DNA from 2 places in the Arthrobacter sp. 179 genome. Region 2 is predicted to be linked to the other one. Evidence: riboswitches for the same ligand, from Rfam matches in the RefSeq annotation. Region 2 holds a riboswitch; the other holds the start of a gene.
The links. Region 2 has a riboswitch for S-adenosylmethionine ahead of ACT3UE_RS00310 (OsmC family protein). Riboswitches for the same ligand answer to the same signal wherever they lie in the genome.

Region 1: linked by a shared signal. The riboswitch ahead of ACT3UE_RS00985 (flavin reductase family protein) and the one ahead of ACT3UE_RS00310 (OsmC family protein) in region 2 are both predicted to bind S-adenosylmethionine.

The regions. Positions count from the first base shown of each region.
Region 1 covers NZ_JBQSYU010000001.1:190,719-194,924, reverse strand. The annotation lists gene rpsF (30S ribosomal protein S6) at 1-130, shown strand, start outside; gene ACT3UE_RS01000 (single-stranded DNA-binding protein) at 172-747, shown strand; gene rpsR (30S ribosomal protein S18) at 816-1,055, shown strand; gene rplI (50S ribosomal protein L9) at 1,070-1,525, shown strand; SAM riboswitch class IV at 1,741-1,855, shown strand; gene ACT3UE_RS00985 (flavin reductase family protein) at 1,908-2,414, shown strand; gene ACT3UE_RS00980 (hypothetical protein) at 2,434-2,880, opposite strand; gene ACT3UE_RS00975 (DUF1801 domain-containing protein) at 2,961-3,383, opposite strand; gene dnaB (replicative DNA helicase) at 3,949-4,206, shown strand, end outside.
Region 2 covers NZ_JBQSYU010000001.1:56,173-60,378, reverse strand. The annotation lists gene ACT3UE_RS00315 (DUF805 domain-containing protein) at 1-607, opposite strand, end outside; gene ACT3UE_RS00310 (OsmC family protein) at 1,153-1,695, opposite strand; SAM riboswitch class IV at 1,730-1,845, opposite strand; gene ACT3UE_RS00305 (DUF6226 family protein) at 1,998-2,666, shown strand; gene ACT3UE_RS00300 (SRPBCC family protein) at 2,869-3,321, opposite strand; gene ACT3UE_RS00295 (hypothetical protein) at 3,387-3,593, shown strand; gene ACT3UE_RS00290 (hypothetical protein) at 3,635-4,087, shown strand; gene ACT3UE_RS00285 (bifunctional metallophosphatase/5'-nucleotidase) at 4,138-4,206, opposite strand, start outside.

The DNA.
Region 1 (4,206 bases), 130 kb from region 2:
CTACGCGGTGGTTACCTTCACCGCTACCCCGGCCACTTCCGCGGAACTTGACCGCCAGCTCTCGCTCAACGAGACGATCCTGCGCACCAAGATCACCCGCCCGGAAGACCAGAAGGTCGTCGCAGAGTAGTCTGCGTCGACTTTTCGTAGAAACCGACTCAAGGAGGCACCATGGCAGGCGAAACCGTCATCACGGTCATCGGAAATCTCACCGCTGACCCGGAATTGCGTTTCACCCCGTCCGGTTCTGCAGTGGCGAACTTCACCATTGCCTCGACCCCGCGGACCTTCGACCGCCAGACCAGTGAGTGGAAGGACGGCGAAACGCTGTTCCTTCGCGCATCGGTGTGGCGCGATGCTGCCGAAAATGTCGCCGAGACGCTGACCAAGGGCATGCGCGTCGTCGCCCAGGGTCGGTTGAAGTCGCGTTCCTTCGAAACCAAGGAAGGCGAGAAGCGCACCGTCATGGAGCTGGATGCCGACGAGATCGGCCCCTCGCTTCGCTACGCTTCCGCCAAGGTCACCCGCACCCAGCGCAACAACTCGGGTGGTGGCGGCTTCGGCGGCGGTAATGCCGGAGGAAACTTCGGTGGCGGAAACCAGAGCGGCAACGCTGGATTCGGTGGGGGAAACCCCGGCGGAAACCAGGGCGGCACCTGGAACGCTCCGGCTCAGGACCCCTGGGCCTCCTCCTCCAATAACGGTGGATGGGGCAATGCCGGCGGGTCCGACGAACCACCCTTCTAAAGCAACACCTCTTATTCACCATCCCGCGGAAAAATTCTGCGGGCTCCACCAGATAAAGGAGCTCCACGATGGCTAAGGCTGAACTCCGTAAGCCCAAACCAAAGTCCAATCCCTTGAAGGCCGCTGACATCACCGTCATCGACTACAAGGACGTAGCATTGCTGCGCAAGTTCATTTCCGACCGCGGAAAGATCCGTGCCCGTCGCGTGACAGGCGTCTCCGTCCAGGAGCAGCGCAAGATCGCCCAGGCCATCAAGAACGCGCGTGAAGTTGCCCTGCTGCCTTACTCCGGCGCTGGCCGCGGCTAGGAAGGGATAACACCATGGCAAAGCTGATTCTGACCCACGAAGTAACCGGTCTTGGTACCGCTGGCGAGGTCGTCGAGGTGAAGGATGGTTACGCACGTAACTACCTGCTGCCCCGCGGTTTCGCGCTGCTCTGGAGCAAGGGTGGTGAGAAGCAGGTCGAGTCCATCAAGGCCGCCCGCACTGCTCGCGCCATCGCATCCCTCGAGGATGCCCAGGCATTGGCCCAGAACTTGTCCGCCCAGGCGGTCAAGATCACGGTCAAGGCCGGCCAGGGTGGTCGCCTCTTCGGCACCGTCAAGACCGCCGATATCGCCAACGCAGTCGAGGCCGCCGGCCTCGGCTCGATCGACAAGCGCACGGTGGAAATCCCCGAGCACATCAAGTCGACCGGCAACTACCAGGCAACCGTCCGTCTGCACGAGGACGTCTCCGCGACCATCGACCTGCAGGTCGTCGCCGCGAAGAAGTAGCCACCACCGCGAACCGGCTACCCTCCCCACGGGAGGTGGAGCCGACCACGGTGGACCCGAGGGGCCCTGCGCGTAAGCGCAGGGCCCCTCGGTCGTTAAGGCCCGACATCGTCGGCGGCCCATGTGCCTCCGGCTGTGGCCCCCGGGAGGCGATCTTGCGAAATATTGCGGAGATCTTTGACCCCGGGGACCCACCGGCCCTAGCGTGGACCATGAATCAAGAGCGCCACCTTCCAAGCCCTGGCTGGGTGGCCGGCAACCCTCTCACGGTAGTGGGGTGCTCCAGGTGATGATTCGGCCGTCCGGCTCCCCGGGCGGCAAGTACCGCACCCCGTGTGGATCCCGGGATCCACCGGTGTGCCATACGCCGGAAGCAGAGCAGATGACACTGTCCCATGATCTTCAACCCGACGCACTCCGCCAGGCCTTCGCGCGCCACCCTTCGGGAATCGCCGCCCTGTGCGCGATCATCGATGGCGAGGCCCAGGGCCTGGTCGCCTCCTCCTTCACCGTCGGGGTCTCCATGGACCCTCCGTTGGTGATGTTCGCGGTGCAGAACAGCTCCCGGACCTGGCCCATCGTGCGGGCCGCGGGCCGGATCGGCGTGTCGGTTCTCGGCGAGGCCCATGAGCGGGTCTGCCGGCAGATCGCCTCCAAATCGGGTGACCGGTTTGCCGGGTTGCGGCTGGACTCCACCGATGAAGGGGCCCTGTTCCTGAACGAGGCCTCCCTGTGGTTGGACTGCAGCGTGGAACGCGAATTCCCCGCCGGGGACCACCATGTGGTCCTCCTGCGGGTCCACGGCCATGCCGGACACGACGGGGCCCATGACCCGTTGGTCTTCCACGGTTCGGCCTTCCGCACGTTGCAGGCGGAGGCCCTGGTCTAGGACCGCTGGGGGGGGGTGGCTACATGCCCCGCAGGGTGTCCACGTATCGTTTGGCCTGGAGCAGCCCCAGGCCGGTGTCCTGCCTGATCTTACGTACCGCGCCGACGTAGTTTCCTTGATTGATCAGCTGCATGACGCGGTCGAAATTGGGGTTTCCCGGACCGGGCGCCATCCCCGGGGGATGTTCGAGGTCGAACCCGGTGCTCTGGCCGGTGCGTCCGGGGGAGTTGCGGGCGGCCTGGGCCGCCCGAGCCGTCGTCGCCGCCCGGAGCTTTTCCGCCTTCTCCGTGTCGATCTGCTGTTGGTGGGCCGCCGTGGCATTGAGGCGGGCGATGTATTGCTCGGCATCGCTGGGGTGGCCCGAGGGTCGTGTCTTGAAGATCCAGGTCAAGGCACCGAACACCGCGAAAAGGACGACGATCGCGACGATCGCCGTCAGCAGTTCGGAACCGCTGATTTCAGACATGTCCCCTCCTGGGGTTCGGGGCCGCCGCGCGGGCGACGGTCTTTCCTCCATTATTTCACGTGCCTTGGCTCCGGACCCGTTCAGGGCTGGTGAAGTTCGGTCATCACGTGGTGGTGTCCAGTATCCATGAGTTCACGCAGGATCCCGAGCCCGACGTCGGCCAACTTGTTGACGTAGAGGCACGAAGCGCCCAGTCGGTGCTTGCCGAGTCCAGCCGGGAGCCCGGCCGCGGCCGGGGGGTCCGTCAGCCCGTAGAGGGCCAGCGAGGAGGCGCGGGGAGAGCACCCGATCGCCGGGGTATCTCCTTCACGCCCGCTGGGGTAGCGGTAATGGTAGGAGCCGAACCCGACGATGCTGGTTCCCCACATCATCGCGGGCCGACCGCTGGCTTCCTGCATCATCGACAGAAGTGCGTGGGCGTCGTCCCGCCGCGCGGGGTGCTCGATGGCAGCGAGGAAATCACGTGGATCCACCTCTGTCGGTCGGGTCTTCGCTGCTGACATCGTGCCAGCGTGCCAGTGCGATTCGGCGACGGCAATGGATGTCCCGGCCCGGCCCGAGGACGCGAAAGTCAAAGCTACCCACAGCTGGCGGCGTGTCTGTGGAGAACCATGGCCAACTTGTGGATAAGTGGCGCCTGCACACATGTGTGCTGCTTGGCAACCTGCAAGTAGGGGGTGAATGTTGACGAAAAGTTTTCTTCCATCAGTTGTTATCCACAAGTAAAATGCCTAGTCAGAGCAGGGTTATTGAAGGAAAATAAAAGTAATCCACAAGCCCGTCCCCAGACTGTGCACACAACACGCCGCGTCACCCACAGGTTCTCCACATGGGCTGTGGATAACTCTCTTTGGTTCTGCCCGTCGGGGGCATAGGGTGACAGGGTCCCCGGCTCCAACCGGGCTGGATTCCCCGTTCGTCACCCGCGGCACCATTGTGTCGGTGGGTCGCATTCACTGGGATACTAGAGGGACGTGGCTGCGCCGCATCACCGGCGCCGCGCTGAGAGGGAAGGAACCGGACGTGACGCTCACGCACACCGAATCAGGGTCGTCGAATTCATCGGACATGGGGCGGACCCCGCCCCAGGACCTCGTGGCGGAGCAAAGCGTGCTCGGTGGCATGATGCTCTCGAAGGATGCCATCGCGGACTGTGTCGAGGTCCTGCGGGGCGTCGATTTCTATCGGCCCGCGCATGAGGCGATCTACGAGGCCGTCGTGGACCTCTATGGCCGGGGCGAACCCGCCGACGCGGTGACGGTGTCCGACCACTTGACCAAACGCGGGGAGATCTCCCGTGTCGGAGGACCCGCCTACCTGCACACA
Region 2 (4,206 bases):
TCGGGTCGGTGGGCTGCTGGTAGCCCTGTGGGGGGTTCTGGCCCGCGAAACCGCCGCCGGCAGCCGGTGCTCCCGGGTACCCGGCAGAGGTGCCAAAGGCGTTCCCGTAGGCTGCCGCGCCGCCATCGGCGTCGAAACGAGCACCTTCGGGGACGGAGGGCATGATCATGAGGACGAGGACCACGAGCCCACCGAGAATCGGCACCAGGATCAGCAGGTACAGGAATCCGCTGAAGTTGCCGTCGTGCAGGCGGCGGACGCTCAGGGCGATGGACGGGATGATGATGGCCAACCCATAGAGCCCGATCACCAAGGAGGGGATGGCCCCGCCGGCACCCATTTCACCGGTGACGGGGTCGGAGCCGGCCAGTCCGAATCCGATCGCCAAGCCGTAGAACACGGTGTAGACGATGGCGTTGAAAAGCGCGAAGAACCAGAACTCGCTGCGGCTGGCCCGACCCGAGAAGGTCGCATACTTCTTGAAGAAGCGCTTGATGGCCTGGCCGAAGCTGGCCCCGTAGAGCGGCTGGTCCAAGGGAGCCTCACCATGGGTGGGCATGGTGACCCCTCCGGGGTTGCCATAGGGGTTGGGGGTGCTGCTGCTCAAAATTTCCTCCATCGAAAGTATTTCGGGTGATCGGGAGTAGTCTTCCAGATGGAGCCTTGACATGCGATGGGGAGGACTCCCCATGTCGCGTCGTGTCTGCCCTTGGTGTGGGGTAGGCCCCCGGAGCCACCCCGACTAGCTCGAGGCCGCCGGGGCAACCGGCTACCTCTAGCTCGGTGGCATCGGAGGATTGCCCGCCTACACCTTGTGGTTCAGGGGGACCTCTGGAGGCTGCCGGCCACCGCCACTGCCCTGCTGACGGCTCCCGCCGCCGGCAGTGGCAGGCCTGGGCGCACTGGTCCTCGGGGAAGACCCCGATCCACGACAGCTCAGCGGTTTCAACTTGGCCATCACGGTGCCGGGAGCCGGACAGTTGTCACTGGACCGTCGAACTAGACAGAAGCTCACTTCATGAACATCAAGAGATCGCTGCTTCATGGATCGTGACTGGACACCAGGAGCCGCAGCCCCAGGGACAACACCGTGCAATTCGGCAGGTACAGCCGGTTCGGAGGTCCTGTTGGGAGTCGGCTGCTGGCCGCCTTCTAGGAGTTGACCCGCAGGGTCGTGGTCACCGGGGTCGGGTTCGTGAAGACGTCCAATACCGGGCAGTGGGCGTCGACGGCCGCCTGGAGTTCGGCATAGCGTTCCTCGGTGGCCGGACCCGAGACGTCCACGGTCAGCCGCACATCACCGAATCCCGGGCGGACCTTGTCCTCGATGCCGAACAGGCCGCGCACATCCAGGTCGGCGTCCGCCGAGATGTCCAGCGAGTCGATCGTGATGCCCAGCTGGTGAGCATAGAGGCGGTAGACCACCACCTGGCAGGAGATCAACGCCCCGAGGGCGTATTCGACGGGGCTGGCGGCGACGTCGTCCCCGGCCAATGCCGCCGGTTCGTCGACGGTGAATTCGTGGCGTCCGGCGCGGATGGTCGAACCGACCGAGCCCACCGGGTCGGCCGTCGCGCGGAACTGCAGCGATGCGCTGGCAGTGTTCTGACCGATCCGTTCCGCCCAGGCGGATCCCGCGGAATCGAGGCGTTCGGCGCGGTTGGAAATGCTGGTTTCTGCAAGGGTCTGGGTCATGGCGTTCCTTCGCTGTCATGGCGAGCGTGGCGCTGCGCCATACTTACGCCTCCCGGTCGGGACGGCGTCGAATCGTCACCTGGGGCACCCCACTATGGCGAAGGGGGTTGCCGTCCAACCGGCCAGGGCCTCAGGTTGGATCTCTTGATTCTTGGGTTCGATTCTGCTGGCGGGAACGCCGATCGGGCAAACGCGTCGCGTCATCCGGAGACATACGCCGGGTCATCCGCGGGTGGAGAGCCCGCCATCCCCGCAGCAGGATTCCCCTCGCCAGGGGGTATCCCAGCGGTTATCGTGGGGCCATGAGCGGATACCGGCGCCCGGAGTTCACCCCGGAGATCCATCGCGATGGACAGGGCGCCCCGATCGCCTACGGCCATCGGTGGGAAGGGATGTCTCCGCCTTCGCGCGCCTACTCCACGGTGGGCCATCGACACCGGTTCGCTCCCTTGCATGAGGTCGCTGATGCCCAGCTCGACTGGCTGTTGGACGCCTTTGACGTCGTCGCCGAACGGGACCCGGAGGTTGCTTCCGATCTGCTGTTCCCCTCGGAGGACGTCGTCCACGCGGTCCGGGTCGTCCCGTCCAACCTGCTCGCGGCCCCGCTGACCTTCGTCTTCACCGGGTTCCCGGGGATCTTCCTGCACGCTGGCGCCCTCTACGACGCCCACTATCCGGTATGCGGTTGCGATGCCTGCGATGACGATGTCCAGGAGCTGTTGGAAAACCTTGAATCCGTGGTGCGAGCCGTCGTCTCAGGCGGCTATTTTGAACGAATTAATCCCAACGACGACCAATCTGTCGATTATCGGCTGGCCGAGCCGGGCCGGTGGGAAGAAGCCGGGTGCATCCATGCCGAGGATGTGCCCGAGGGAAGGATGGAGGTGGCAGAAGCCATGCTCCCTTCCGATGGGCACTGGCGGCCGTGGCCGGAAGCGGTGCGAGACGCGGCTGGTGCGGCAGGGGGCTGACAAACCGTGTGCCCGTGGCGGTTCCGTCGTGATCTTCCATCAGGGCCGGCGGGCGTCAACACTGCGCGGGATGATGGCCACGTGCTTCCTGGCCGACATCGAAACACAAGAACCGCAGGCACTCATGGCGCGAATCACCGGCAACCATAAGCGCGGAAATGAACGCGTTGCACGGAAGCATCCGCGCAATCAGGGCCGCTAATTAGTCCACGGGCCCGGCGCTGAGATGGCGGTTCCGCTCCTCGATGAGCTTCTGCAGATAACGGGCCAGGAAGAGCTTCTCTGCCAAACGACCGAGAGGGCCGAACGGTGCGGCGAAATCGACGCGGTCAACCATGGTTGTTCCCCCCGACTCCTGGCTGAACTCATGGATATGACGAAACCAGCGGAACGGGCCCTTGACCTGTTCGTCGATGAAGGAGTGCGGTGCTTCCATCTGCATGATGCGGCTGGTCATCTTCAGGGGGACGCCAAAGTGCCAAGCCCGCCATGTCACGTTCTCACCGAGTGAGATGAGGCCGGAAGTGACACCGGCGATGGCCTCCTCCCGGGACTTCGCCAGCGATTGTTGATGGGTGTCGATGTTCCGGGCCAGATCGAATAAGTGTTCCTGAGGGATGGTGGTCCACGTCGTGCACTGGAAGGAAACGCTCATGGGCAGAGTCTCTCAGGTGTTGCCCGCCTCTCGAAAGGTCGGCGAATACGCGGTACGGTGCGCGTATGCGCTTCTCCACCCAGCAACGCCTCCTGATTGCCGCCTACTGCGCCATGATCCTCGTGGGTCTACTGCTGTTGGTCTTCGGGCTCTTCGGGGAATCCTGGTGGCTGCCCGTGATCGGCGCGCTCATCGTCGCAGGCTCCGGATTCACGCTCTCCGTATGGGTGCGGGAGTTTCGGCGTCAAGACACCCTGAAGAACCGGGCCTGAGGGTTGTTCCACGGGAGACGGTGAATCCGTAGTCTGTAGGCGTGAACAGAACAGCGACTCCCTTCCTCGTCATCGGTGGCCTCGGCATGCTGCTCGGTGGTCTCTTCTCCGCCATCAGTGCCGCCTCCCCGTCCTATTTGGCCGCCTGGGCGGTCGCCTATCTGGTGCTGGTGGTCGGTGTCGCGCAAGTGGTGCTGGGCCTGGGCCAGGCCCGGTTGGCCGTAAAAACCCCGTCGGAGGGCTTCGTTTCGGCCGAAGTCTTGACGTACAACCTCGCCAATATCGCCGTACTGGGTGGCTCGATGTTCTCCCTGACGTTGCTGACGTGGATTGGTGCGGGGCTGATCGTCGTCGCCATGGGCCTGTTCATCTGGGCGGCCCGCGGTGCTGCCTCGGAACAGCGGTGGTGGCTTTATGGATACCGGGCGATGATCGTGATCATCCTGGTATCGGCCCCCATCGGCATCATCCTGGCGAATTCGCGCATGGGCTGAAGGCGGCCGGCAACGGCCGCGCCGGCGAATGGCCGGCGCGGACACTGCGACTACTGCGCGACGGCCCGGCCCAGCGGGGCCGGGTCGACGACGTCGTGGGCCTCGAAGTAATCCAGGGC